Regions from separate parts of the Alteromonas sp. ABV4_515 genome, predicted to be linked through region 2. Evidence: riboswitches for the same ligand, from Rfam matches in the RefSeq annotation. Region 2 holds a riboswitch; the other holds the start of a gene.
The links. Region 2 has a riboswitch for thiamine pyrophosphate ahead of thiC (phosphomethylpyrimidine synthase ThiC). Riboswitches for the same ligand answer to the same signal wherever they lie in the genome.

Region 1 (15,077 bases), on a different contig from region 2:
CTGCCCCTGACGTTACACCTGGAAGCTCAAAGCTGGTATTCAGATTTTGCTGCCAGACTTCAACCCACAAGCTATGGTCGTTACTCAGCCAAACAGGCTCGGGTGCCAATTCCGCCTGCGCCACCTGTTTTTGCAGGGCAAACACAGCCGTTTTATCAATGCCGCTAAAATGGTCGTTGCCCGTCCATTTCACGGCAAACTCACGTTCCCCATCACTAACACGGAAAACCTGATTCACATCTCCCCCACCCCACGCTTCGCAAGTTACCTTGCTTGAAAGGCCGAGAGGTGCAGACACCAACTCAACGATACGCGTGGGCGTCATGCTGTTGCAGCTTCCATTGTTGCGACCATTGTAAATAGCCAAAAATAGAGAAACCTACATAGCCAAAAAACAGACAGGCAGATAAAGCTAGGCCGCTTTGTGCGTACAAATAGGCAGATGCCAGATTAATCACGAACCAGTATAACCAGTTCTGCAATACTTTATGCGCAACCATCACGGTGGTCACCACACTCACCACCTGAATGCTGGCATCGAGCAGCAAATGGTCGCTATTGAACTGGCCTTGTGCCCATAACGACAATCCCCAGGCAATAAACAGTAACCCCGGAATCATCATAGCATGCCAGTACCAGGGCCATGAACGCACGATATCTTCCCCGCCAGATTGGCGGTTCCATTGATAATAACCGTAGCCCGCCATTATCATGTAATACAAATTCAGTACTGCCTGAAACGGCAACGTTACCTGCCAAAACAACCAGGTATAGATAGCAGTGCTAATGAACGCACATAACCAACACCAACGGTTCTGATTCGCTGCTAGCCAAACATACGCAAGTGCCAGCACAACAGCCACCCACTCCGCTGGAGAGGTGGCTGTGAGCTGACCGATAAATGCCGAAAAAAACTCAGTCATTATTTTTCTTGCGTGCTTGCATGGCATCAAAGTTTAGGAACTTGGCTACAAAAATAGCCTGCCCGACTTCTTCATGGGTACGCTGCATTTCCTTACCCAGAACATCCATTACCAGACCGTACTCCCCGCTCACCTGGGTACTGGTGGAACAGGTAGTAACCAACAACCCCTGATGGCTATTGAGACGATCGATAAAATTCTGAATCGGCGGAATGTACTCGTTGACTAACGGATACAGAGATAACTCAACCATTACTTGCATAACTATTCCTTAAAACTGAACGCGTAGGGTAACACCGAATTGTCTGCCATCACCCAACTGATAATACGGTTCGGCAAAGGCATACTCGTCTCGCGGATCATTACTGAAACCACCAAACCCACGAGTGTAGTAGGTTTTATCGGTTAGATTTCTCACCCACAGGGTAGTGCGCCAATTGCCACGAACCCAGGTGATATCGGTATTAAATAATGTGGCAGCGGGAGCGGTTTCGTCATGACTGTCTGAGAAACGGTATTCGTCTTTAAAGTCCATGTCTGCCCGCCATACCCACTCATCGGTTAGCCAGAACTCACTGAACAGGTTAGCAGTAAATTTAGGCGACTGCGCCTGACGCTGTTCGTCAACATAGGCACCATCAGCCGTTTCATAACCTTCAAAGGTTGCACTTAAATAGCCCACAGATCCCTGCAGAGTCCACGCGTCAGTTACCTGCCAGCTCAGTTCAGCCTCAGCACCTTTATTGGTGCCTACATCGGCATTGGCGGTCAGGTCGATAAAGGCTGCCGAGCCATCTTCACGGGTTTGTACGTCGTAATCATTCACCTGAGTATCTTGTCTGTCCATATAGAACACAGCGAAACGTGCGGTGATCGCAGGGTCAAACAGTTGCCCTTTATAACCCACTTCGTAATTCCAGTTATATTCAGTATCGTAGAATCGACGTGCTTCACTTACCTGCTCGTCGAAGTTGACACCTGCTGCTTTGTAACCACGAGATACACTGGCATACACAAAATCACCGTCCCAGTCATAGGTCAGTGCCACTTTTCCGCCCACCATGCTGGAGTCGTCTTCTGAGTCCAAACCGGCATTGTCATTGTATTTTTGAGAATACTCCTCAACACGCAGCGCCGTAGTTAACAACCACGAATCATTTAACTGTGTATCAAGCTGTCCATATACCGCCGTGGTGGTTGGTTCAAATTGGCTAATGAAGTCACCGTCGGCATAGGTGTATTCACGTAACAAGTTTTGTTCACTGTGATTAATGCGCGCACCAACAACCCAAGTCGTGGTATCACCGAACAGTTTCTTATCATCTGCCGAGGTAAAACGCACCTCTGCAGAGCGTTGTTGAACGTCGCGGAAGTAGGCATCGAACGACGTGTATCCCCATGGATGGAAACCATCGTAAGTCCAATCTTCGTCGTAGCCATAGGCGATATCATGGTTCGCAGCGGTGGCAATCACTTCCAGTAAACCGGCATCCAGCTGATGATTCAAATGCAGGCTGATCCCCTTAGTGAGTTGATCATCAAATCCAGGTTCATCAGAAAGTGTGTGTCGGTTATTGTCCAGCGAAAAGGCATCATAACCATTGTTTACGTCGTACCAGCGCAGGTCGGCATTCAGGCTAGTTTTACTGCTAATATTCCATTGTGCAGCGAGTCTTACCGCACTTTCATCAATATTATTGGTGTCGTCACGCTCAAGAAAGTCGTTCTCAACAAAGCCGTCACTACTGTTATGCACCCCGGCCAGACGAATAGCGAAGTCTTCTGACACTTGTACACTGTGTGCACCTTCAATACGCATTAGCGACGTGTTGCCCAAACCGAATTCAAAGTGACTGTCGTCTGCATCTGCGGCATGACTCACAATTTTCACTGCACCAGCAAGGGACCCAGCACCGAATACGGTAGCCTGCGGGCCGCGATACACTTCCAACTGACGGGTATCGAATAATACGCCAGCGGCAGCAAGACCTGAAAAATCAAAGTCATCAACCATAAAGCTGACAGAAGGATTAATGGGCTCAGCAAACTGACTACGCTCGCCGATACCACGAATTTGAATAAAACGGCCACGGGAAGCACCACTGGCAAAATTCACATTGGGCGCCACATTCAGCATATTTTCAACGTGAGAGGCCTGACGGCTATCTAAGCGCTCTTCGCCGAAAACCGATGCGCTGGCGCTGAGTTGTTCAAGGGTAGATGCTCTGAAATCGCCGCTAACCGTGATTTTTTCTATATCGGTGTCGTTATCAGCAAATGCCGGTGTTGCCAGAATGGCGAGGAGTAATGTGCTTTTTTTCATTAAGGATCTCTTCAGTCATCAAAAAGATCCGGTTTTACAGGCAGGTATTGAGGTAGCTAAATCAAATTTTTCACCATCCCTACGCCGGTATTATCCGGATCAGGTTTAAGGGTTCCCACACAATGGATCTCAGCCGCTAACCGGCACCCCTTGGCCTAATGCATTTTTACCGTTGTAGCAAAAATGCGCCTGCAGTCTAACAACTTCATAACCTGAGTCAAGCTGCAGAACACTGATCCGCAAACACAAAAAAGCCCGCCATGTGACGTTGGCGGGCTGAGGAAGTCTGACGACTTGTTATTTCTGGCGTCTTGCGCGCCATCCCATCAATCCCATACCTAAAAGGATGAGTGACATGGCGCCAGGTTCACTGACTTCAGTGATAGAGGCGTTACGGAAACGGGTTTTCATGTCGCCACAGCCAGCATTTAAATTACAGTCGTTAATGAATACGATGTCAGTGATGACACCAGAGAAGTAATCATCTAGATTGATGCTGAACGTTTCCCAGCGAGGCGCATTGGTGTATACCAAGTCCTGAATACCGAAGTTCTGTGTACCTGCTAGATTGAACGTGCGACTTGCATCGTGGTTCTGCTCACCGTTAGTAAAATCGGCAAACCACAGCCCTGCGATTTCAGTGAAAGGGTTAGGATTTGGATTTCTCGCACCAGGCAGCACTCTGATGTCAAAAGTGAAGTTGTACGATGTCGCTCCATTATCGAGATCCAGTTCTGAAATACCAAACGTATCGAACAGATTAAGCGTTACCCACGCATTTTCTCGTAAATTAAGTACGCCATTCGTGTAAACGTCGTAAGTACTACCATTCTGCTGATGCGCTTCTAAATCAGCGGTGGCGAAATCAATATCGTAAGTTGAAATTACGTCAGCGTTTGAAGAAAAGGCTGCGAAAAACGTGGTTACCAGTGCTGCAGCTTTGATGCTAAATTTCATTTTTTGAGTCCTTGAGCAGTGTTTGCCTGAAAGTAATTAATCAACTTCACTGCAGCCCGGCTGTCTTACTGGCGGTTGGTCAGTAAGACCCGTGGCTTTCCGTCCCTGCCTCACGGCAGGTTTGGCATGTTGTTGGGGGAAGTGACGTTTCCCTTATTCAATCAACGGTTGTAATAATACGAGGGCGGCGTAAAGCAAAACAGGACAGATCCGTTCGATCTTTGGGACACATTTGTACCAGGGAATAAATAGTGCCCTCCTCTGTCATGCAACCTGCATTTGCTATATTCTAACAAGCAGCTTAAAACATGGGAGCGCACGTGCATTACCAAGGACTTTTCTGGTCAGCAATTATTCGGGCTTTACTCAGTTTCAGACGGGATTCTGGTCTTAACAATGAGCGAGATAATCTTGCACTGGAATGTATTGCCAGCGTTGAAAGCGGCAAACTTGATGATGAGACCTTAGCAAACCTCTTCCACGATCTTTGTCCTGCGAGTCAGTTTCAACAGACCGGCCGTTCACTTATTGGTTATCTCGATTTCAATAAAATGAGTAACCTGGTGGTGTATTTGACTGCCAGCAAACATATCGACGACGCCATGCATGTATTGGGCAAGCATTACCGTCATTTAATGGGTGAGCAAGCCAATCTCACGGTGAAATCAGACGGTACCATTACCACGGTAGAATTTGCTTCATCGCCACACATAATACTAACGGAACTTCGGTGCTATTTTCTGCTGGCGCTTTTTCGTCATCTTGCCGGGCGCAAATTTGACTTTTCCCGTGTCACCATGCCGCCCATGAACGCTCAGCCTGAAGCGCTTTTGGCACCACTGAGTCACAGTGATATTCATTATGAGACTGGCAAAGTGCGCCTTTGTTTTGCCAACGCCTGGTGTGAAGTCGCGTCTTTTTACTATTCGCAATCGATTAAAAAGATGCTTTCTGCTGGACTGGAAGAAACCCATGACATTCCACTTAAGCAACAAGTGCGTGACGTTTTCCAAAAAGCAGCGAGTCCTGCACGAATCCGCTCGGAGTGGGTAGCAACTCAACTAGGGCAAACTGAATCCGCTTTTCGTCGTCAGCTTAGACAAGATTCCATTTCATTCAGTGCTTTGCTGAAAGAGTTCATCCATGATCAATCCTGTCATCGATTATTGAGTGGCCAGAAAACAGAAGATGCTGCTGAAGCGTTAGGGTTTTCTGACCGACGTTCATTCGAGCGGAGCTTTAAAGAGCATAGCGGTATAAGTGCCGGTCAGCTTCGTCAGTTGGGAAACCGACTTCGATTTCAGACGGGCAATAGTAATTTGCTGGAGGTGGTGGAAAATCTGCCTCCACTGCCCCACTCAATTCGTTCGTTGCTGAAAATGGATGCAGAAGCCATGACATTGCCTGGCGTTGTGTCTCTCATTGAAAAAGATCCGATATTTCAAGCTCACGTGATGAGCAAAGCAAGCCGCGCCGTGTACGGAACAACCCCCAAAAGCCTGGAACAAGCCATTGGCCGCAATCTCGGGTTAGGCAATATCCGAGACCTCGCTGTCATTTTTGCAGCGCAACAATTACTGACCGCACAGTGTCGATTTTCCAATATTGAAATTCTCACCGATGCGATGCTGCTCAGTTATACCGTGTTCCAACGGCTTTTTGGTTTTTCGCAATACGATGAAGCGCAGACAGAAAAAATTAAACAGTTGTTATTGTTCGGTACGCTATCGGTATTTTTAATTTTCCACGATGAATGTTTGTTTGCGGACGGTGCGTTATCTGGGTGGGAGGAAAGCGAAAGCTTTAGCGATTTTGTCGATAAAGTGAATCAAGATTATGGCATTTGTCTGTATGGCGCAACGTCGTTAATGTTACTCCGCTGGGGGTTTGCCAGCGACCTGAACCAGCAACTCTGGAAACTTTGTAATATAGAAGAACGTGGAAGTGCCAGCTCGGTAGCAGGGCAAATTTTGCTGTGTCATGACATTGCATTCACCTCACTGGCAAAATTAGGTGAACCGCAAACCTATGCGGCGGGAGACGGTCTAACAGAGGCTCAAATCAACACTCTCACCGACGTACTCGCAAATTGGAAATCTTCGGCAGCCTGACACAGGCTGCCTCACATGTGTGGGGGCTAATCAACCTGCAAGTTGAGGTTTCTAATTTCCTGCTCCGTTTGCGCTTCCAGCGCAGCCATGGTTTTTCCATGCGGTGTTGGCATTCGGGTTTCTGGATCGAGTGTTACAAACACAATATCGTCTGCCAGACAGATGGTTTTTTTAGTGGCTTTATTTCGTACCAAACAACTGACGGTAATAGATGTTCTACCCACCTTTTTCGTTTCCAAACCAAACTCAACAATATCACCCTGAAGCGCTGGCGACTCAAAAGTAATTTCGCCAATATGTTTGGTCACCAAACAATTGGTTTCTAACTGACAAGTTGCAAAGATGGCTGCTTCCTCGTCAATCCACTCCATCGCTCTGCCTCCGAATAATGCATTGGCATAATTTAAATCATTCGGCATTACCAGTCGGCGGGACAAAAAGCGCATTCGAATTCCTCTTAAACAATCGATAAACTAAGCGCAGGATTATACGTGAAAAAATGGCACATGGCCCAGACAGACCCAACTGAGTGGATTTCTCACCCATTATCATCGACGAATGGTTGCTATCAGCGACAACTGCTGCTGATCACGGGTGAAACCACCTGGTGTATAGACAAGGCTAGTTCTATCGTCTCGGGCTTGGCTGGCCAGTTAGATTGCTGCTGGATAGGCGATTTTGCGCCTGCAATGACTTTGAAGCACCGCTCCTACACGCACTTTAAAGATTTACTGGGCAAAGAATTCGATGTCGCGGTTGTCGATGCCGGAGAAACGTTTCGCCCGTCTGTGTTAGCTGCCATAGCTGGAACTGTTCGACAAGGCGGCACAACCATCCTACTTTGTCCGCCACTTGAAACCTGGGCACAGCATGAAAGTGTGCTAAACCCGCACTTCCTGAGTCACGGTTCCGAAATACACAAGAGTCAATACATTAGCTATTTGGCCGACTTGTTAGTACACGCAGATTTCGCAGGCAGGATTACCTCAACAACCGAAATACTGCCGTTACCGCAAGAGGTAAAAAATAAAGGATTAACCGACGGTTTATCGTTAACGCCCGACCAGCAAAATATATTTAACGCCATCACCGCAGAAAACGTAAACAAACAAAGTTGTAGATGTATTATTGCAGCAAGAGGAAGAGGTAAATCCACGCTGGCGGGCCACATCGGCGCTCATTTCACCAATGCCGGGCGAAGTGTCATGCTGTCGGCTCCATCCCTCTTATCGGTTAAAACATTGGAGCGCGTGGCTGAAAGCCTGATAGAAGACCCCGCTCTATCCCTTGAATGGATGGCACTCGATAATCCGAAGTTACGCGAAGCTATCTATGATGTGTTGATCATTGATGAAGCTGCATCAGTGCCGCTACCGGTGCTAAATGAATTGATTGATAGGCCTGGATTAACACTTCTTAGTACCACTACAGATGGATACGAGGGCAGCGGACAGGGCTTTCGTACCAAGTTTTTAAAACACAGGAATATACCTGTTTTTACACTTCGCCCCCCATTAAGATGGTCTGAAAATGACCCTCTGGAAAAACTCGTTGATACATTAATATTTGCCAGTCCTGAGCAGAGAACCATACCAGCCACAGTCGGCACTGCTCACTTCAATAAAGACAAGTCAGAAGAATTGGCCAATGGCAATGGTTCAACCGCATACAAAATCTACAAAGTATCGGAAATGGATCTCTGCTTAGTAAAAGAAGTTATGCAGCTTCTTTCTACCGCGCACTATCAAAGTAGCCCTGACGATTTAGCGAGAATGATGGACTCACCTAACCTTCAGTTTCATTTACTCTTCACAAAAGGCAACCTGATGGCTGCCTGTGCCGTTGAAGCAGAAGGTGACGAACACTTAGCAGATGTGGCCAGTGGCATTGCCAGCGGCACCCGACGGGTTAAAGGACACCTTACCGCGCAGAGTCTCGCGCTGCAGTCTGCGCAAGCCAATGTAGCGACTTTGCGCTACAGAAGAATAAATCGAATCGCCGTGCAGCCACAATGGCAGGGCAACGGGTTGGGAAGCGAACTGCTGGCAAACTTAAAACACTACTACCAACACGTTGACAAAATAGATTTACTCACAACATCTTTCGGGGCAGATGAGCCTCTGCTGAAATTTTGGACTTCAGCAGATTTTCTACTTATGAAGCGAGGACGGAAACCAGATAAAGCTTCAGGATTTACTAGCGCCTTAATGGCACTGCCAATCAGTGATACCGCTGATAACGTTATTTCCCAACTAATAGAATGTGAACGTACTCCTGAGAATCCTATCGCAAGGCCACTACATCAGCGTAGGCTGAAACAATTTGCTAGCGGCAGTCGCAGCGTTGATCATTTGTACTCCTCATCGAGTTGGCTATTGTCTCGCTGTGATGATGCGATACTTTGCCTTTGTTTATCGCTGTTGGAAAAGAAAATAAACCCTGCAAAAGTGGCGCAAGACACGGGTTACAATGGCAAGAAAACCATGATTGAAGATTGCCGAAGGCGAGTATCTGAATGGCTTGAAACTATTGAAGAGAACTAAAACAAAAAACCCTGCCGAAGCAGGGTTTTTTAATGAATGCAGAATTAAATCTTAATACCGCGGTTTTTAGCCTTATCTTTAATATAAGGTTCCCACGCTAATGCGTTACGACGCAGAGATTTGTCTTCTTTCGCTTTCTGGTTATGTTCGTAAGCAGCTTTGAAGTTGCCAGCATAGAAGTTCGCTTCCATCAAAGAGAAGTGAATCTTCGCAGGATCTTCAGCGCCACGCTCCAGTGCGTTTGTCAGTGCCTTAATCGCACCTTTGTAATCTTCAGCTACGAGTAACAATGTACCCTGCTTACGATAATACTCAGGATCTGAATCGGCAGCAGCAGCTTTACCATAGAACGAAGCCGCATCTTTATAATCTTTTGCTTGGTGGAAAGAGTTGGCAATGTTCGCAAACATTTCCGCGTCTTTCTTAAGCAGACCAGAATCTACATATTTTGCCAGCAATGAAGCGGCAGCATGTGGATTACCAGCGTTAGAATAAAGAGATGCTAACTGTTTGATTTGCGAGTCTTTCTCTAGGAAGCCTGCAGTGTATGCAACATCCAGAGTTTGAACCGCTTTATCAAAACGCTCAACCATCATGTAGAAACTGCTTAACTGAATCCAGTAGGTACCGTTATCTGGGAACTTGTTCACCAGTGTTTCGGCAACGCTTACTGTTTCTGGATATTTCTTCGATTCGAAGAACGCAGATAATTTTAACAAGTACGGGTTTTTATCCAACTTGTCAGCTTCTTCGTTTAAACGAATCGCATTATCTGCAGCAGAGGCTACTTGGTCGAATTTCTTCTGTTCGTACAAAGCTTGCGCTTTACGGGTATAAACTTGAGCGTCTTCTTTACAGGTAAAGTCCATCCACTGATCGTAGTAACTTACAGCGTCAGAATACTTTTGTTCCTGCATGCTCAGGTCGCCCAGAAGCTTCAGTGTTCCAGCATGCTCAAGATCGTTCAGAACCTTGGGTTCAACAGAACTTTTCAGGTAACCGAATGCTTCCATTCCTTTACCTTCTTGAGAAGCAATCAGGTTACCCAGGAAGCGATTTACATATGCACGGTCAAAATCGTCGCTAGGATCAACTTCCTTCAGGATGTCGATAGCTTCTTGCACACGATCTTCGTTATATGCTTCAAATGCTGCCTGAACCTTCTTACCGGTACGTTCACCAACCAGTGTGGTTTTGCCCTTAACATAACCAGGACAAATCACAGGGCCCGATGGCTTCTTAGGCGCAGCGGCAGCAGGCGCAGATTCTTGCGCTGCGGCCATTGGCGCTGCGATAGCAGCACCAACGCCTAATACTAAAGCAACGGCGGACATTTTAAATGTACGTAGTTTCATGATCATTGCTCCAGTTTAAAGTCCAGCTGAACGAACATGCCTTCTTGTCTAACCGCTTTACCGTCAACAATTTTAGGCTTGTATTTCCACTTGCTCAGTGCACGACGCGCTTCACGGTCGAAAATACGTTTAGGATCTGCGTCGATAACTGAAATGTCATCTACGCCACCTTGTTCATTAATAGTGAACTGCAGTTTTACCCAACCTTCACGGCCATCACGGGCAGCATCAGGTGGATATTTAGGGTCGATACGTACGATAGGTGTTGCGTCACCGTCACGTTGCATCGCACCTACACCACCGATATCTACACCAACACCACCGGTATCAACTGACGGAATTGCCAGACTGAAACCGTCTGTGTTTGGCTCAGCAGCTTCTGGTTCAACAGGTTGAACCTTAGGCGGTTGCTGAGGTGGCGGCGGAGGCGGAGGCGGCTTACGAGAACGCGTTTGCGTGTCGTCTTCCGGCGGTCGCATCACAATATCAATTATCGGAGCAGGTGCTACTTCATCTGCTGGTCTGCCTGAATTCTCAATGAGCTTTGCCATGATAATAAACAGACCAAACGCAACTACTGCACCTAACAAAATAGAAACAATTATCCTTACCATCTTAACCCCTCGCCGCTACCGATACGCGATCGATGCCTGCAGCTTTAACTTGGTCCATAACTTTCACTACGACACCATGTTTGGCTTTGACGTCAGCCTGGATAAATACATAATCCGTTGGCTGTTCAGTAAGCAATCGTTCTAAAGTAGCTCTGACCGAGTCCACAGCGACTTCACTTTTATTCATCCATACAGTTCCATCTTCCGTTACAGCAATGAAAATGTTGGCATTTTTGTGAAGAAACGCTTGGCTCGCCTCAGGCTTATTTACTTCTATGCCTGCTTCTTTAACGAAAACAGTAGTAACAATGAAGAAGATAAGCATGATGAATACGATATCCAGCATAGGCGTCATATCGATCGCTGCTTCTTCCTCTTCTGTTCTAACTTTTCGAGCCATAATCGTTCTCTCTAGTGATGTGGAAGGCTATCTACTAAGCCTTCTTTAGCCATCTTCGCTTTAGCTTCGAGACGAGAACTAATGAATAGTCCGGACAGTGCCGCAACCATACCCGCCATTGTCGGGATTGTTGCCATTGAGATACCAGATGCCATCAGACGGGCGTTACTGGTGCCTTGCGTTGCCATTGTTTCGAAAACCGAGATCATACCGGTAACTGTACCGAGCAGACCAATTAGCGGACAAATTGCCACTAACGTGCGAATGATTAGCATCCTGGCGTTCAGATCATCTGACGCCTGAGAAATCCATGCGTCACGGATTCTATGCGCATACCAAGAGGTAGTATCACTTCGAGCGTCCCATTTGGCGATGATATCTTTCTTCACCTTTGGGAACACTGAAGTCATGTACCAGTAGCGCTCAATCATAAGTACCCACATGAGAAAGAGCGCGAGGGCGACGAAATAAAGTACGTCACCACCGGTAGCGATAAAATCCCTGACAGATTCCCATAATCCGATCAGGTATAACATATTACGCTTTCTCCGACTCTGAGTGAGCTGCGATGATACCCGCAGTCTGCTCGTCAAGAACGTGTACGATAGACTTGCTGCGCGATGCAACGATGCTGTGAGTAAGGATCAGAGGCAGAGCCGCGATGATACCTTGAGCAGTAGTTACAAGTGCCATTGAGATACTACCAGCCATCATTTTCGGGTCGCCCGTACCAAACAGAGTAATTGTTTGGAACGTTTCGATCATACCGATAACCGTACCTAATAGACCCAGCAGAGGGGCAATAGCAGCGAAGATTTTGATTACGTTGATACCGCTCTCGATAGAAGGCAATTCTTTCAGAATGGCTTCATCAAGTTTCAGTTCAAGGCTTTCAGCGTCAGCACCTTTGTTGTCTTTGTAAACCATCAGGATGCGACCCAGAGGGTTGCTGGTAGACGGGTTACCTGGGTTTTTCTGTTGCGATTTGATTTTCGCACCAACTGCACCCAGTTGAATCATCTTGAATACGCCGATCAGCAGACCGATGATAAGCATACCAGTAATAACGTAACCTACTACGCCACCTGCATGGTAACGCTCAGCCATAGTGGCTTTTTGCTTCAACAGGCCAAGGATAGCGCCTTGTGAAGGGTCAGCGTAGAAACCTACCAGACCAGAGTTAGCAGCAACCAGGTCCTTAGCAGAAGATACCAGGTAACCGTCTGGTTGACGGCCCAGAGGCTGAACTACATCGTTCATGTCGTCGTAAGTCAGGTAACCTTCTTCACCGATAAGGTTGAAAGAACCAACACGTACAACTTCCTGCTCAGAAGAACCACCGTCCAGATTAACTACTTCAGTAGTGAATCGAACAACTTCACCGCCCTGAGTCATTTCAGTCTGCAGTGCGAACCACAGGTCTTCCAGCTCAGAGATGTTAGGCAGACCTTTAGACTCTTCAGACATTTCTGCCAGGAAGTCGTCACGGCCAGGATACTGTGCACTTACGATAGAAGTAGAGATACGACCGAATGCTTCAGAAGAAGCTTGACGTACCACACCGAACATTTCACCCAGAGTACCCGTTGCCTGGTCCAGCTCTGCAGCTTTTTCGTTCAGTGTTGTTTCGTTGTTAGAAAATTGCTGTTGCAGACGATCGCCACGGTTTTCTTCCGCTTGAAGGTCTGATTGTGCTTTTTTCAACAGAGCTTGCTTGTCAGCACGTGCAGATTGGAATTCTGCTTCACGCTGCTGGTTAATTTTCGCTTCTGAAACGCGGTTTTGTTTAACCTGTTCCAGCAGGTCCTGCAGGCTCACTGCTTCTTGTGCTTGAGCACCAGAAGCCACCACTGCCATTGTTGCAGCGGCTACAAGAGATTTGAATACTGGTTTCATTAACACTTACTCCGCTGCTGCTTCAATTGGTAACTTAAGAAGATCTGGTGGAATAGTACCCTGAGCCATTTTCACTGCAATAACAGTAGAGGCCAGGTATTCGTCACCCAGTTTTTCCCATGTACGAGCTTCGTTGTTCCATACCCACGCGTGAGTTTGGTCAAGAGACAAAGCCAGCAGAGCAGTACGGCCCAGGTTAAAGAAGTCAACAGTCTGTTCAGCACCGTCAACGTCAATTGTACCCTGGTAAGAAGACATCTTCGTGCCATACTCAACTTCAACCAGATACGCTTCGATTACCTGACGGAATTGCTCAGAAACCGTAACGTTAGAATTAGCCATCAGGTCACGCAGACGCTGTACGCGCTCGCGACGTTCTTCAAGGTGGATTGGAGAATCCAGCTCGATGAATTTTTCTAGGCTATCGATCATGCGGAACATAAGCGGAACGATGCCCTGCTTAGTTGCTTCGATGCTATCGATTTGACGTTGCAGTGAATCGATACCACGTTGCTGGTCAGCAACCAGGCTAGCGATATAATCGTTATAAATCTTCAGATTTTCTGTCTGATCCACAACTGAACGGTATTCAACAAGCAGTTCTTGAGACTGTTCGAACAGCGTGTTGATTTTTTCTTGAGATTTCGCTGCAGCAGCATGAATCTTCGCGTCTTCTTTTTGAAGATCGGATAGCTCCACTGCAGAGACAGCTGCACTACCAGTAAGTGCGAATGCACCGATCACAGTAGAAGCAATAAGAGTTCTCTTGCTCATCTTGGACATAGTTCCCAACCAAATTTCTTATTTGAATCCTCGCGCGATACATTAAGTAAATGTTCGAGCCAGGGGCGTAAAAACTTTATCAATGTTTTTAAGGAAGGTAGTGTTTAGCGCCAAAACGCCAACACTACGAACTCCAATACTCACACGGATCAATGGAATGAGTCAAGTAACACTGTCTTAACACGGCTGTTAATCTTGTCTGAACGATTACACTTTAACCAATCTGGATATGGTCGTACCAGAAAAATGTGCTGAAAAGGCTGTAAGTTAGCCTTTCTTAGCGGAATTTCACCGCGTAATCAGTGCATTCTCTTCATACTTTGGGTTAATAACTGTTTTTCGAAAATCTCATTCTTCCCCGACCAGTTCTACGTTAAGACGCCTATTAGTTAACAGAACGTTAGAGAGTTTTTGTATGTTTGATTCTTTAATTACTTTTTTTGCCCAAACATTCTATTTCGCCAAGATTTCGATGTGAATATTCGTCTTTTCCTACGTCAAATGACGTAGTTATAAATCAACGCTTTTTGTTTTTAGTGTTTGTTTTGCGACCAATCTATTGCCTTCCGCGATTGTTAGCAGAGCCGCGTTAGAAAGCAGCGAAAGTGTCAGCTCTATAAATGTTGTTTTTGTCTGGGTTTTATTTTCACAATCTGCCGTTCAGGCTATGATGGATATTTTTGCGGAGTATCTCAGTGCAGCCTAAAGATGTGGCATTGCTAAAGGAAGCGTTTGGATTAGTGAATCGCGGGCAAGTTGCAGAAGCCCTCAACAAGGCAGATGCTATAAAGAATCCTGCGGCGAACGCGGTGGCTCAGGGCTATGCCCTGTTTCGTTCTGGCGACATCATCAAGGGTACATTCATGCTCCGTTCAGCGGTGCAAGCAGGGCCTGAAGGCGAGTTAGTCGATATATTGATGAAGTTACTCATTCAATTTGAACTGCACTACCCGCTCTTCAAATTACTTTGCGCTGTCTCACATCAGCACCCCCACTTAACCAATGAACAACTGTATCATTTGGTATTAAGTGGCCAGGCTACGGGTAATATGGCTGACTCCGCACATTGGCTAAAGAGACTTCGACATCAGGCCACACAAGCGAAGGGCTTGGACCTGCTTGAAGGTCACTATGCCAAGTCTTTTGCTCAAATTGATTCTGCAGCTAATGCC
Region 2 (15,077 bases):
GCGTTTGCGGAATATTCTCGAAAGACAGTAACCACGACATAGCGGTAGAAGCGGCAATAAGCAGCATGACGATGGCAGTGGTTTCTGCAGATTTAAGCAGAATATTTGGCAGTTCTTTTACTTTTACTTCCTTGTAGATCCCTACGGAAAGTAACAATGAATAGACCACTGCAATAGCGCCGGCTTCAGTTGCGGTGAACACCCCACCTACAATACCCCCGATAACCAATACAATCAGGAACAAGCTTGGCACGGCGGCGAAGAGTTTCTCGACGACAATTTTGAGCGGCAGACGATCTGACAGTGGGTAGCCTTTTATTTTTGCCCAGATGTAGCACACCAACATCAATGCGAGTCCTACCATAATACCGGGCACGTAACCCGCCATGAACAGGGCGGCGATAGAAACACCGCCGCTGGCAATGGCATAGACAATTAAAATATTACTGGGCGGAATGAGCATGCCTGTGGTAGCAGCAGCGGCAGTCACAGCGGCAGAGAAATTAGGGTCATAGCCCTTCTTTTTCATTTCTGGCAGCATAAAACTACCAATAGCCGAGCATGCCGCCACGGCTGAGCCGGAAATAGCGCCGAACAGCATACACGACACCACGTTAACCAATGCCAGACCACCGGGCAGGGCACCGATAAGCGCCATGGCGCATTCGATGAGTCGCTTGGCAATTCCACCCTGACCCATGATCAGACCGGATAAGACAAAGAATGGAATGGCCAGCAGGGCGAAACTGTCGAGACCACCCGCCATACGCTGTGCGATGGTAGTCACCGCTGGTTCAAACTCGATGCTGAACAGCATGGCAACCAGAGTGGCCAGACCGATACTCATGGATACCGGCACGTTAATCAGCAGAAAGAAGAAAAAACCGACGATAAGAATGATTGCAGTTAATTCCATTACAGCGGCTCCTGCGATGCGTCTATCCAGAGGTTATAAATATTGATGAGGGCGTAGAACACCATAATGGCGCCTGAAATAGGCAGCACGGTGTATATCCAGCCCATACGTACGCCAAGAGCGGCAGAGATTTGGTCCAGCTCTAGGGTCAAGCTCACTAGCGCGTTACCGCCAATGATCAATACCATTACGCAGAATGCGACCACGAGCAGTTCAACAAATGTCATGATTAAGCGGCGCACGGTCTCAGACTGTTTGTTGACGATGAGGTTGAAGCCTAAATGTACTTTTTGGCGATAGGCATAAGCGGAACCCAGAATACCGATCCAGATAAGCAGAAACCGGGATAATTCTTCGGTAACAGAGGCCGGATCTTGCAGTAGGTAGCGAGAAATTACCTGCCATACCACAACTAGCAGAATGGCGGCCATGGCCAGAATGAGCGCTGCGGCCAGCGTTTTGTCGATTAACTTCACTAACTGTCGCATGAATTACATCGCCTTAATTTGTTCAAGCAAGTTACCCACATCGGTACCTTTAAAGCTGTCATGGAACGGCTTTACGGCGTCGACGAAAGGTTGTTTATCTGGATAAATCACTTCAACGCCATCGGCCTTCACTTTCTCCAGTGATTCCAGCGTAGATTCCTGCCACAGCTTGCGTTGGTATACCACCGAATCTGCCATGGCTTGTTGCACCCATTGCTGCTGCTGGGCGGTGAAATTGTTAAATGTACGAAGCGACATCAGCATCACGTCAGGTACCGAGGTGTGTTCGTCTAGCGAGTAGTAGCGCGCAATTTCGTAATGACGGGACAGGTAATAACTTGGCGGATTATTTTCTGCGCCATCAACTACACCTTGCTGCAGTGCGGTGTATAGCTCGCCCCAAGAGACTGGCGTGGCAGCCCCACCCAACGCGCGCACTGTTTTTACGGCTGTAGGGCTGTTAAGCACGCGAATTTTCAGGCCTTGAAGATCGGCAGGTGAGTGAATAGGGCGATCGGTCGTATAAAAGCTACGACTTCCTGCGTCGTAGTAACCTAGCCCTTTCAATTTAAACGCTTCGACACCGGTAAGCAGGCCTTTACCTACGTCGCTGTTCAGTACTTTCCAGAAGTGGTCGCTGTCGCGGAACACATAGGGCAAGCTGAAAATCTGCATTTCAGGCGCAAAGCCTTCCAGTGGGCTGGCAGACACTTTCGTCATGTCTAACGAACCGATTTGCAGCAGCTCGATCATTTCACGTTCGGTACCAAGTTGGCTGCCAGGATAAATCGCAACCTGCATAGTGCCGCCAGAATATTCACTCAGGCGTTCACCAAAATACACCATGGCTTTGTGTACCGAGTGCTGGGTGTCCAGCGTATGACCTAAACGTAAAATGGTCACATCGCTAGTTTGTTTACTACCGCATCCGAAAAGCAGGGTTACCAGAGTGGCAACAAGGAACAGCGGTGTAACCTTAAGGCGCAACATACTCACCTCGACTTCTTATCTGAGCTCGTTAGGCGGAAATTTATCCATATCGTCATAGTCCAGGTTTTCACCGGCCATGCCCCAAATGAACGCGTAGTTTGCTGTGCCACAACCACAATGAATCGACCAAGGTGGAGACAAAACGGCTTGCTCGTTGGCAACGAAGATATGACGGGTTTCTTTGGGCTCGCCCATGAAGTGACTCACCGCCTGACCTTCAGCAATGTCGAAGTAGAAATAAACTTCGTTACGACGGTCGTGCTGGTGGGCGGGCATGGTGTTCCACACGCTACCTGGCGCCAAACGGGTAAGGCCCATTTGTAATTGACAGGTATCAACCACGGTATTGATCAAAAGCTGGTTGATTTTGCGTTCGTTGCAGGTTTCCGGGCTGCCCAGTTCAAGCACGTTGGCGTCGCCTTTACCTACTTTCTTACATGGGTAAGCGTGGTGTGCAGGTGCGGAATTCAGATAAAACTTGGCAGGTTGGCTGGCATCGTTTGATGCAAATTCAACATGCTCATTACCCATACCGATGTACAGGGCTTCTTCGCGCGCTAATTCGTAAACGGTATCACCCACAGTGATGGTGCCGGTGCCGCCTACGTTAATAACACCCACTTCGCGGCGGGCGGTGAAGAAGTGCATTTTCAACTGGTCGTCGAGGGTTTCCAGCTTCAGTGGCGTATTGGTGGGTACAGCGCTACCCACCATGAAGCGCTCATAGTGGCTGTATATCCAATAGATTTTGCCCTCCTGCATCAGCTTGTCTGCCAGGAATGCATCACGCAATTCTTGCGTGTCGTAGCCTTTAACTTCTCGCTGTCCTACAGCGTAACGAATTTCGTGTTCGGTGCTCATGGTGCCTGTCTCTTTTCTGTTATCGGGCTAAAAAGCCGCCATCAACGGCAAGTACATGGCCGTTCACATAGTTGCTGGCTTCGCTGGCAAGAAATACCAGTGCGCCTTTAAGGTCTTCGGTTTCTCCCCAGCGGCCTGCCGGGATACGGGCAATAATTTCTTTGCTGCGACCTTCGTCGTCTTGCAGGGCCTGGGTGTTGTCGGTACGAATGTAGCCAGGTGCAATGGCATTCACCTGAATGTTGGATTTACCCCATTCGTTCGCTAGTGCTTTGGTGAGTCCGGCGATAGCGTGTTTGCTGGCGGTGTAGGCAGGAACGGTGATGCCGCCGCTATAGCTGAGCATCGATGCGGTGTTGATAATTTTTCCGCTACCTTGCTCAATCATTTGTTTGCCGATTTTCTGACTGAGCAGGAATGCTGAATCGGTGTTTACCCGCAAAACGTGCTGCCATTGCTCCAATGGAAAGTCTACCGCTGGGCTGCGGAAAATCGTGCCACCGTTGTTCACCAGAATGTCGATACCCCGCCACACGCTCAGTGCATCGTCTGCCAGTTTCTCTACCGCAGCGAGATCGGATAAATCCGCGTGGAGTTCGGCTACCATAACGTCAGTTTTCGTTTTGATGATGTTGATGGTTTTTTCACAACCACCTTCACGGGAACTGGCGCAGATCACATCTGCACCGGCTTCTGCCAGAGCGACCGCCATCGCTTGACCAATTCCTCGGCTTGCGCCGGTAACCAGTGCGCGTTTTCCCTTCAGACTGAAGTTGGGCATGACTTTTCCTTTCTAATTAAGCGTCGAATTTGGCCGGTGTTGTAAACGGCTGACGAGCACTTATGTCCGCTCAAACCATTATTAGCACACCGGATTTACAATGTTAACAATATTTAAAATAATTGCCACCGGTGGCAATTGTCAATATATTAGTGCAAAGTATTTGCTGACTTACTGACCCCTACACGGAGCGCAAGATGAACAAAAAGACACTATCGCTGAGTATTCTACTGGCCTTTTCTGCTGCCGCCTGCAGCCCGGATAAAAGTGCGGAAACTGCTTCACAGAGCCCGCAAGTAAAGACTTCTGAGCAATCTGAGGTTGCATCTTTATCGGTATCGAATCCACAAGGGGGTGCTGCATTGCCACAGTTGCTTTCTTTTCCGGCTAGCGATTTTTCTGACGCCGACGCGGTGACAAAAAAAGTCGCTGATTTTCCTTCTGAGTGGGTAAAAAATGCACAGGGGGAGGATGTTCTTAACGTTTTAGTCACACTGGAACCCGGTCAGAAAGCCCCTATTGCACTGGTGGACAATGCACCCGAGGCACCGGATGTCGCTTATGCAGAACTATCTGTACGTAACGGTGGTGAATGGAACGGCAGTAAATATGAAGCGGAAGGATTTAGTTTCGAGAATGTGGAGTCTTTTACTGCGCCGCAGCAGCTCACCGACCATTCGTACTATTTACGTTACGAAGGACCGGGCTGGGAGAATGACCTAGTTGGCTACCGTTTGTATCTGGATTGGCGCAACGGTACCGATATCTTTGTGAAAACCGGTAATGAACCCGTATTACACCAGGTGGGTCAGGACGGTTACGACAATTACCATGAGCTGAGCGAGTGGGGCGCTGACGTTCTGAAAGTGGGTAAAGCGCTTGGGTTAGGTTCGTTCGGTCGTATGGACGGCGACAACGTTATGCACATGCAAAACGTGGCTGAAATGTCGTGGAAACTGGATAACGATGACAAGCTGTCTGCCGGTTTCACCGTAAATTACGATGGTTGGAAAGTCGCGGGTAAAACTGTTGATGCCACGGCACATTACGCGATTAACGCGGGCGATCCCTCAACGTTATTGACGGTGAACTTATCTGAGCCAGTAGATAACCTGGTGACGGGAGTCGTGAAGCACGCTGGCGTTAACTATGTAGAGCTTGAAATGAACGGCTACGGCGTGATTGCCACTTACGGTAAACAAAGCCTGCTAGGCGAGGACGACGAATTGGGCATGGCGCTGTTTTACAAAGTTGATGACATTAGCCGCAAGTTTGAAGCTGAGCACGATTATCTTATCGAGTTTAAACCTGCTACCGAATTGTCTTACCAATTCATGGCAGTATGGCCTTCGCATCCTGACAGCCCGAAAGATGAAGCTGGGTTCGTTGCGTTACTGAAAACGAAGCTGAAAGCGTTGGCAAGTCCAGTGACAGCCGGCTAATTTCGTTACCGTACGTACTTTTCAATAAAACGGGTGCGACACTTCGCACCCGCTTTATTTTATCTTCCGAATTGTTGCAGCCAGTCGGTCCAGACTGGCTCAATGCCCTGAGCTAAAAGGTTGGCAGCTACATCGTTAGCCGAGCGCGTGTCCTCAGTAGAAAATTGCTCTAGCGCATCACTTTTTTCGCTGTAGCCTCCGGGTTGGGTTTGCGATGCGGCAGATAGCTGGTTAATTGCCAGCGGCACCACACTATCGCGAAACGTTGCACTCTCTCTGGTTGATAAACTTAATTCCACTTCAGGAAAGCAAATCCGGTAAGCGCAGATAAGTTGAACAAGTTGCTTATCGGTGATGTCGCTTACGGGCGAAAACTGATCACCGGCGCAGGGTTTAATGCGGGGAAAAGCGATTGAAAACCGGGTTTTCCAGAACGCTTTTTGCAACAGATGAAGGTGCATTGCCGTCAATGCACTGTCCGTTCGCCAGTCAGATAAGCCGAGTAGTGCGCCCAGTCCTATTTTATTCATTCCGGCTTCGCCGAGGCGGTCGGGCGTTTCTAGCCGCCAATCAAAATCCTGCTTCTGACCACGCAAATGGTACTGCCCGTAATGGGCTCGATGATAGGTTTCCTGATATACCAGTACACTGTCTACGCCAAGCTTCACCAGCTTGCGATAATCATCGGTACTGAGGGGTTGTACTTCCATAGCAAGATGAGAAAAATGTGGCCTGATTAGCGGGATTACTTCATTGAAATAGGCCATCCCCGCTTTGGTTTCATGTTCGCCGGTAACCAGTAGCAACGAGTCGAACCCCATAGTTTTTATGGCCCGGACCTCGTCATTAATCTGCTTTGGACTTAGCTTCACCCGGCGAATTTTATTACTCATGGTGAAACCACAGTAAGTACATTCATTTGCGCACAAATTAGAAAGGTAAAGGGGCACAAACATCGACACGGTATTACCAAACCGCTGGCGAGTGAGTGCATTGGCTTTTTCTGCCATGCTCGGTAAGCTGGCTTCGGCTGCAGGTGAAATGAGTGCTAGAAACTCTTGCCATCCAGGAGCCGGGTGGCGCAGAGCAGAGTGCACATCGCATTGCGTCTTAGCATAGAGTGTTAGCGAAACATCATCCCATTCATATTGCCTTAGTGCATCTGCCGACCTCATGACAAGGTCTCCAAAAACTGGGTGAACGGACTCGTTGCCGATGCGTTTCGTTGCGCTAAAGGGGCGCCGGCCAGAAAACTCTCTCTGCCTGCCTCTACGGCTTTAGCGAAAGCCGATGCAGTAGCGACAGGATCGTTGGATGTTGCGATTGCCGTGTTTACCAACACCGCATCTGCGCCCATTTCCATCGCCTCGCAAGCCTGACTGGGACGGCCAATACCGGCGTCAACAATAACCGGCACGTTTGATTGTTCAATGATGATTTGCAGGAAATCCCGTGTTTGCAAACCCTGATTGGTGCCAATAGGTGCTCCCAGCGGCATCACGGCGGCGCAGCCCACTTCTTCAAGGCGTTTGCACAGTACCGGATCGGCATGACAATACGGCAGCACGTGAAAGCCGGCTTCACACAGCTGTTCTGCGGCACGCAGCGTTTCTACCGGGTCGGGAAGCAAAAAGCGCTGGTCGGGGTGAATTTCCAGTTTTACCCAAGGTGTGCCAAGCAGCTCTCTAGCGAGTTTCGCGGCATAAACGGCTTCGTCTGCTGTAGCGGCGCCAGAAGTATTTGGCAGCAGGGTAACGGGAAGCGTTCTTAACACCTGCAATGTGCTGTCTTGCTGGTGATGTTGGTTCAATCTTTTCAAGGCCAGAGTAACCATACAGGTTCGGCTAGCAACTAGCGCCGCTTTGAGAATATCCGGGTGACCAAATTTACCGGTACCAGTAAGTAATCGTGATGAGAATGACTGTTCTGCAATGTTAAGCATGCTTTAACCCCCAGCAACTAATGTAAATATATCAACCACATCACCTTCCTCTAATGTTTGCAGCTGCCAGCGAGATGTGGGAATAATCGTTTGGTTCACGGCCACAGCCAACGCGCCTTCCTGCTCGTTGAATCGTTGGATGATACTGACCAGTGAGCAATCCTCTGGTACCTCAAGCTGTTCATCGTTACAGTGAATGCGCATGGTCTTCACTCCTGTGGATTTTGGAACACGTTGGGCAATCCGGATTCTTCTGAATGTTGAACTGCCGCATTAGCAAGTTCTGACCATTAAAGTGATGAAGCGAACCCCATTCGGGGACGCGAATACCGCTTAGGTAAGACAATGCCATCATGGCCTGAAGTTGACCGGCAATGGCCACTACCGGACTGAATATGCCCTGCTCGAAGCATGTAAGTGACTGCTCACTGTTATATTCTGGGCATGCATAGCAAGGGCCTGTAATCCTAGGGTTAAAAGCGGTTGCAGTGGCGATAAAGCCACTCGCTGCTGCGCTTATCAACGGTACGCTGTGGGTGACGGCGAGCGCATTGATTGCTAATCGGCTGGTAAACGAGTCGGTGCAGTCGATGATCAATTGCGATGTTGTCAGGTGCGCATCGCGGGTGGCGACATCGTTGAAGTTGGTGATGCAATGTAAAGTGCAGGCAGATTGCATTGCCAACAGGCGGGTGCGGGCAACTTCTGCCTTTTTCTGCCCGATGTCTTTTTCCGTAAATAACCACTGCCGGGGCAGGTTGCTCAGCTCGATGGTATCGTCATCTATCAGTGCCATCTCCCCCACACCGGCAGCCGACAGTGCCGATGCTACCTGGCATCCCAGTCCGCCCACACCAAACAGGGTAACTTTGGCGTTGCTCAAACGACGCTGAGCGTGTTCATCGAAGTCATCAAGCAACAAATGACGACTGTATCGGGAGTATTCCGATGCGTTAAGCATGTGCAATTCTCCCTTTCAGTGCTTCTACCGCCCGGGGTACGTCAGCACTCTCGGTGATGGCGGTAACCACGGCAACGGAAGAAACGCCGGTAGCAACAACACTGTCGATATTGTGCAGCGCAATGCCACCAATGGCCACGGTTGGAATTTCTCCACAAAGTCTTTGATAGTCAGCCAGGCGTTGTGTGCCTTGGGGTTGTGAAGGCATAGCTTTGGTTCGGGTTGGAAAGATGTGTCCAAGTGCAATGTAAGAGGGTTTTAACGGTAACACCCGACATAGCTCTGCATAGCCATGCGTGGTGATACCAAGTCGCAATCCTGCCTGAGAGATAGCGGCTAAGTCTGCCGCTTCGAGATCGTCCTGCCCTAAATGTACGCCATAGGCATTGTGCTTAATGGCAAGTTGCCAATGATCATTAATAAAAAGCTGGGTACTAAAGGTTTCCGCCAGTTGAACGGCCTCGCGAATTTGTTCACTTAGGCTATCAGACACGCGTTTAATGCGTAATTGAATAATATCAAAGCCCAAAGGCAGTAGTTGTCTCAACCATTCCACGCTGTCTACCACAGGATAGAGCCCAGGGTTTGCCACGCGCAGTGGCGGAAATTTTAGTGCAAAGGGTTTGTGCCCCAGACCTTTAATCACTTGCGGAAAATGCAGTGACTGAGGAGGCGGAGGGCTTTTCATTAAGTGGCTAATTTCATCGTTCGCCGGCGTCGCGACGCTGAAACCGCTGGCTACCACAGCTTCGGCGTAGCAAATGGCATCTTCTGCATCATAGTGTAACGCCAACGCACTGGCGATAGCGGACGCAAGTAAGCAGCCTGAACCGCGCAAGGTACGGGCGGCTTTGCTGTGAGGAAGAAACTGCCAGGTGTTTTCCGAGTTGTAAAGTGTATCGCATAAGGGCGAAGGCTGGCTGCGATGGCCTCCGGTTACCAGAACATGGTTGCAGCCCAAGGTCAGTAATTGATGGGCAGCTTCAAGCTCATTACTGTTGGTTCGCAGCGCAAATCCGGTAAGGTATTCCAGTTCAGGCAGGTTAGGTGTGAGTACTGTCACGCGACTTATCAAGGTGGCAATCCCGTCGAATGAGAGTTGGCTCAGACTCCCGCCTGTGGAGGTTGTCAGCACCGGGTCCCACACCACAGGAATATCGGGGTGTTGGTTTAGTAAAGTGACTAGCTGATAGACCTGCGCATCGTTCGCCAGTGCACCCAATTTAATCGTATCGGGTGGTTCGGGGCAGAATGCCGCATCAAGTTGCGCGAGGAACATATCGTCAGATACCGCTTCGCAATGCAGTAGCTTGTTTTGGGTTTGCGCAGAAACAAGAGACACCACACTGCGGTGAACCACGTTGAAACATTGCACGCTGCGCATATCCTGATGTAGTCCGGCGCCACCACTGCTATCGGTGCCGCCAATAGTAAGCACTACAGGGTTCATATTTAGCGCTCCAGAGTGCTTGCGTTTACATAGAGTTCGCCGCCGGTGGAAGAAAACTGTTTTGCCATGGCGGCCATACCATGCTTTTTCTCTTCTGAAGACAGTTTTTCCTGCTGTGACTGGGCGTGATCGCGCACTTCCTGAGAAATCTTCATCGAGCAGAATTTGGGGCCGCACATAGAGCAAAAATGGGCGACCTTGCCCGATGCCTGTGGCAGCGTTTCATCGTGATAGCTTCTTGCGGTGAACGGGTCTAACGCCAGATTAAACTGATCTTCCCAGCGGAATTCGAAGCGGGCTTTCGACATTGCATTGTCGCGGATTTGCGCGCCGGGATGACCTTTTGCCAAATCGGCTGCATGGGCCGCAATTTTGTAGGTAATTAAGCCTTGCTTTACATCTTCTTTGTCAGGTAACCCGAGATGTTCTTTCGGGGTGACATAGCACAGCATGGCACAACCAAACCAGCCGATTAGCGCAGCACCAATGCCCGAGGTAAAGTGGTCGTAACCCGGTGCAATATCGGTAGTAAGTGGCCCAAGAGTGTAGAATGGCGCGCCGTGGCAGTGATTAAGTTGCTCATCCATATTTTCTTTGATCATGTGCATCGGCACGTGGCCAGGGCCTTCAATCATCACCTGCACATCATATTCCCAGGCGATTTTGGTTAATTCTCCCAAGGTACGCAGCTCAGCAAACTGGGCTTCGTCATTGGCATCGGCAACCGAACCGGGGCGCAGGCCATCACCTAGCGACAAGCTCACGTCATAGGCCGCGCAGATCTCACAAATCTCGCGGAAATGCGCATACAGGAAACTTTCCTGGTGATGATAAAGACACCATTTGGCCATAATGGCACCGCCACGGGAAACAATGCCGGTCACCCGTTCAGCGGTCATGGGTACAAACGCCAACAGAACGCCAGCATGAATAGTGAAGTAATCTACGCCTTGCTCAGCCTGTTCAATCAACGTATCGCGAAAGACTTCCCAGTTAAGCTGTTCCGCAACGCCATTGACCTTCTCCAGTGCCTGATAAATGGGCACCGTGCCTATCGGTACTGGGCTGTTGCGCAATAGCCATTCACGGGTTTCATGAATATTTCGTCCTGTTGATAAGTCCATTACCGTATCTGCGCCCCAACGGGTGGCCCACACCAGCTTTTCGACTTCTTCTTCAATAGACGATGTCACCGCAGAATTACCAATATTGGCGTTCACCTTCACCAGGAAATTACGCCCAATGATCATCGGCTCCGCTTCAGGGTGATTAATATTGGCAGGAATGATGGCGCGACCTGCCGCCACTTCCTGGCGCACAAATTCGCCGGTGATTTGAGTCGGAATGGTAGCGCCAAACGGCTCGCCTTTATGTTGGCGCAAGAGCTGGTCGTCATGAATGGTAGAGCGAGCCATGTTTTCCCGGATGGCAATAAATTCCATCTCCGGCGTGACAATGCCGCGGCGGGCATAGTGTAATTGCGTCACGATTTTCTCAGGCAGTGCTTTGCGAATAACCGGGCGCGCTTTAAAGCGAATAGACTCTGTCGTGATGTCTTTGTCTCTAGCCTGGGTGTAATCGGATTCAGACTTGTCGACAACGCCAGTATCATTACGCTCGGTAATCCAGGGGCCGCGAGTATCCGCAATACCTGCTGTTACATCCACTTCGCATTCCGGGTCACCGAAGGGACCTGACGCGTCATATACGGGAATGGGGGGATTAAGCTCTTCTGAATCGGCGTCGATGCGTGTAGGCGATTGCGCAATCATTCGCACCGGAACACGCATAGTGTGCGCTTCATCGGTGAGATAGTGACGATAGGAGTTAGGAAAATTCTCACCCTGAAGTGAGTGGATAAACGATTGTGCCTGTTGGCGGTTTAAGCGTCGTGTTGACATAGCATTTGTTCCTTGGTCGGTATTAAATGCTTGTCAGGAGTGAAGTCACAAAGCACAAAATCATAAAACCAGACGAACGCCGGGCTTGGTTTTGCCAACAGACGAATCTGTAGACAAACTACGTGATTTTGCATGCTTGTTCCCTTCGCAGGTATTAGCCTGATCAGGTTCAACGGATCCCGCAATGCGGTCTCAGCTTGTTTTCATCAGAAAACGAAGCACTCCGACAAGTTCTATTTTTACTATAATCACGGATTGAAAAAGAACACAAGCTTTGTCTCAACGTTAGAGATGTGAACTTCGACGATATGATGAGTAATGTCTCTGGTTCATTTATCCACTTTCTTGTACCCTTCCTGAAATTTTTAAAATCCGATTTGTTGGATTTTGTGAACTTGTTTTTAAACAGGTAATCACTAATAACTACAGAGACATCCTATGACATTGTGGGAACTTAATACCAAACAGCAGGCGCTCATTATCTCAGTGAAATCTGAATTGGCTGAGAACGTAAAAGAGCGACTTTCTGAGATGGGCATTCAAGTTGGCAGAGACATACAGTGCGTCAGAAAAGGCCCATTGGGAGGCCCTATTGTCATGCAATTGGGTGGCAGCGTGTTTGCAATCGAAGAAAATCTCGCCGCTCAAATTGAAATCGAAGCACGTAACTAACGCTCGTTTTTCCGCTGTCACAAGTAACAGGGTACGTATTCCATGCAACGCATTCTTATGGTCGGAAAGCCAAATTCCGGCAAGAGTCTTTTATTCAATCAATTAACCGGCCTGCGACAGAAAGTTGCTAATTATCCTGGTGTTACGGTAGAAGTAAAACGGGGTCAGTGTGCAGGTTTTGAAGTGGTTGACCTTCCCGGTACCTACACTATGCGCGGCCTCAGCCGCGATGAAGAAATTGCGATCAGGGAAATCACTCAGTCCATTGAGCGGGATGACACCTCGCTGGTGGTGTGCGTGCTTGATGCTACCCGTCTAGAGCGCAGTTTGGTGCTTGGACTGCAGGTTCAGCAGTTGGCGCGTGAAAACAACAAGTCTGTAGTATTTGCCCTCAATTTTATCGACGAAGTACGCCGGATTGGCGAAGATGTCGACACAAAAGCGTTAAGCAAAGAGCTCGGTAGTCCGGTGATGGCGCTGTCTGCCCGTACCCTTGATGGCCTGCACGAATTTAAAACCAGCATGCTGGAAATTGCTGCCGAGCCGGAAGAGCACAAGCCGTTTAATTCTATTGGCAAAGGTGAATCTGCAGTTCACAGAAGTCAGGAGTTAGCCGGAAAATACGGCCTGAAACTGGACGTTGTATTACGTAACCAAAACAGTGTCGACCGCTTTTTGCTGAATAGCTGGACAGGTTCAGTGGTGTTCCTGGCTGTGATGTTTGTATTGTTCCAAAGTATCTTCACGCTGGCAGCACCTTTGATGGACGGGATGGAATCGCTCATTGGTAGTGTCGCTGAGGGCGTAAGTGCAGTCACCCCCGAGGGCATTGTCACTGATTTCTTTAACGATGCGATTTTTGGCGGGCTAGGTTCGTTTTTGGTATTCGTGCCACAAATTATGGTACTTACTTTGATTATCGGCCTGCTGGAAGACAGCGGTTATCTGGCCCGTGCGGCGTTAATGTGTCACCGTCCACTCAGCGCGGTTGGCTTATCTGGCCGTAGCTTTATTCCTTATCTTTCCGGACACGCCTGTGCCATTCCTGCCATTATGGCAGCCCGTACTATTGAATCACCGCATAAACGCATGATCACTATGCTTACCATCCCGCTAATGTCATGTTCGGCCCGTTTGCCGGTATATGCACTACTGGTGGCGGTACTGGTGCCTGAAGACGGCACTTTCCTGGGCATTTTTGGAATGCAGGGCGCAGCGTTTTTCGGCCTTTATTTCTTCGGTATCGTGGTCGCGTTGATCGTGAGCCAGTTTCTTAATCGCTTCCTGCCCCGGGATCTTGAAGAATCGGATATGCCGTTTATTCTCGAACTGCCAACCTATCGCTTACCGCACTGGAAGCCGCTGACATTTCGCGTCATCGACAGTGGTTTGCAATTTGTCCGCCGTGCTGCACCAATTATCTTCATGGTATCAGTGGGGATTTGGATCCTAGGTTATTTTCCAATGGATTCGAGTTTGCAAGACAGTTGGCTGGGGCAGATTGGCCACTTTATCGAGCCGGTGTTTGCGCCCATGGGGCTAGACTGGCGCTACGGTGTAGCCATTCTGATGTCATTTCTTGCCCGTGAAGTCTTCGTAGGTGCACTCGGTACGCTATTCGGTATGGATGGCGCTGAAGACAATGTCGGTGGTTTGGCTGAGCGTATCCAGGCTGACGGCTTGACAACCGGCGCTGGACTGGGCCTAGTCTTGTTTTATGTAGTCGCACTGCAATGTGTAGCAACCGTCGCTATGTTGAAAGGTGAAACCGGCAGCAATAAACTCGCGTGGGGTTTATATGTGGGTTACGGCGTGCTGGCTTATTTAATTGCCGTAGGTGTTAACTTTTTCTTCTAGTAATTCATTGAACTAGCACTTTTTTATTAATTATCCGATTTCAGTGATGGGGTCGGATTTTTTATATTCGTAAATAAATAGTGGGAAGTGTCAGATTTATTTACATATTTTTATTGTAGAGAGTTTAAATCAATAGTTAATTATTGAAATTAAATGCCTTTTTTCTAATGGATCAATTTTTGCTAAAAAATTGCGGATTTATTCGGATTTTAAATCCGAATTCATTGTTTAACATGGAAAAAAAGGAATTAGTTGTGAAATTTAATAAATTATTATTAGCAGGCGCGACCGCTGCTGCTTTATTGGCGAGTAACGCACACGCCGTTCTGTTATTTCAAGGTTCTACCACGCCAACTGCCGACGTACCAATGACGCCGTCTGAAGCACGTGCAGCATGGGAGGCTGAACTGGCAAGCTTCGATATTGATACTCTTGCCGGTGCAAATGGTTCCGGTACCTTTACTTCTGCATTGGGTAACACTTATTCAGAAACGGGCAATGGGAGTATGATCTCTTCGTCAGGTTACAATGTGAGTGGTAATCGTAACGGAGCAGCTCTGATCGAATTTAATGTTGAGTTCCCTACATGGGTAAATGCAGTCGGTTTCGATGTATTTGACAACGACGGCGGTGGTATGACATTAACACTTACCGATGCAAATACCGGTGTTGAAACAGTATTTGATTTCACCTCCACGCCAGGCACTGGTCGTACCGAATTCTTTGGTGTTGTATTCGACCCAAATACCTATATTTCTGCTCTGCGCGTAGGCGGAACTGATCCAGGTGGCATTACTTCGTGGGATGATTTCACCA

Region 1: another riboswitch for thiamine pyrophosphate. It lies ahead of ACXAGX_RS08865 (TonB-dependent receptor); the one in region 2 lies ahead of thiC (phosphomethylpyrimidine synthase ThiC).

The regions. Positions count from the first base shown of each region.
Region 1 is NZ_JBSWWZ010000003.1:254,750-269,826, forward strand. Features, by position in the region: gene ACXAGX_RS08850 (phosphotransferase) at 1-325, opposite strand, end outside; gene pnuC (nicotinamide riboside transporter PnuC) at 303-923, opposite strand; gene ACXAGX_RS08860 (YkoF family thiamine/hydroxymethylpyrimidine-binding protein) at 916-1,185, opposite strand; gene ACXAGX_RS08865 (TonB-dependent receptor) at 1,195-3,246, opposite strand; TPP riboswitch at 3,306-3,407, opposite strand; gene ACXAGX_RS08870 (PEP-CTERM sorting domain-containing protein) at 3,544-4,203, opposite strand; cyclic di-GMP riboswitch class I at 4,251-4,339, opposite strand; gene ACXAGX_RS08875 (helix-turn-helix domain-containing protein) at 4,524-6,314, shown strand; gene ACXAGX_RS08880 (acyl-CoA thioesterase) at 6,341-6,760, opposite strand; gene ACXAGX_RS08885 (GNAT family N-acetyltransferase) at 6,806-8,857, shown strand; gene ACXAGX_RS08890 (tetratricopeptide repeat protein) at 8,902-10,212, opposite strand; gene ACXAGX_RS08895 (energy transducer TonB) at 10,215-10,826, opposite strand; gene ACXAGX_RS08900 (ExbD/TolR family protein) at 10,828-11,226, opposite strand; gene ACXAGX_RS08905 (MotA/TolQ/ExbB proton channel family protein) at 11,238-11,762, opposite strand; gene ACXAGX_RS08910 (MotA/TolQ/ExbB proton channel family protein) at 11,764-13,122, opposite strand; gene ACXAGX_RS08915 (DUF3450 domain-containing protein) at 13,129-13,896, opposite strand; gene ACXAGX_RS08920 (sulfotransferase family protein) at 14,601-15,077, shown strand, end outside.
Region 2 is NZ_JBSWWZ010000004.1:196,514-211,590, reverse strand. Features, by position in the region: gene ACXAGX_RS11145 (TRAP transporter large permease) at 1-916, opposite strand, end outside; gene ACXAGX_RS11140 (TRAP transporter small permease) at 916-1,404, opposite strand; gene ACXAGX_RS11135 (TRAP transporter substrate-binding protein) at 1,408-2,394, opposite strand; gene kduI (5-dehydro-4-deoxy-D-glucuronate isomerase) at 2,410-3,255, opposite strand; gene kduD (2-dehydro-3-deoxy-D-gluconate 5-dehydrogenase KduD) at 3,275-4,036, opposite strand; gene ACXAGX_RS11120 (DUF4861 family protein) at 4,234-5,478, shown strand; gene thiH (2-iminoacetate synthase ThiH) at 5,538-6,653, opposite strand; gene ACXAGX_RS11110 (thiazole synthase) at 6,650-7,420, opposite strand; gene thiS (sulfur carrier protein ThiS) at 7,424-7,624, opposite strand; gene ACXAGX_RS11100 (HesA/MoeB/ThiF family protein) at 7,608-8,381, opposite strand; gene thiE (thiamine phosphate synthase) at 8,374-9,831, opposite strand; gene thiC (phosphomethylpyrimidine synthase ThiC) at 9,834-11,732, opposite strand; TPP riboswitch at 11,856-11,968, opposite strand; gene ACXAGX_RS11085 (FeoA family protein) at 12,171-12,404, shown strand; gene feoB (ferrous iron transporter B) at 12,447-14,261, shown strand; gene ACXAGX_RS11075 (hypothetical protein) at 14,516-15,077, shown strand, end outside.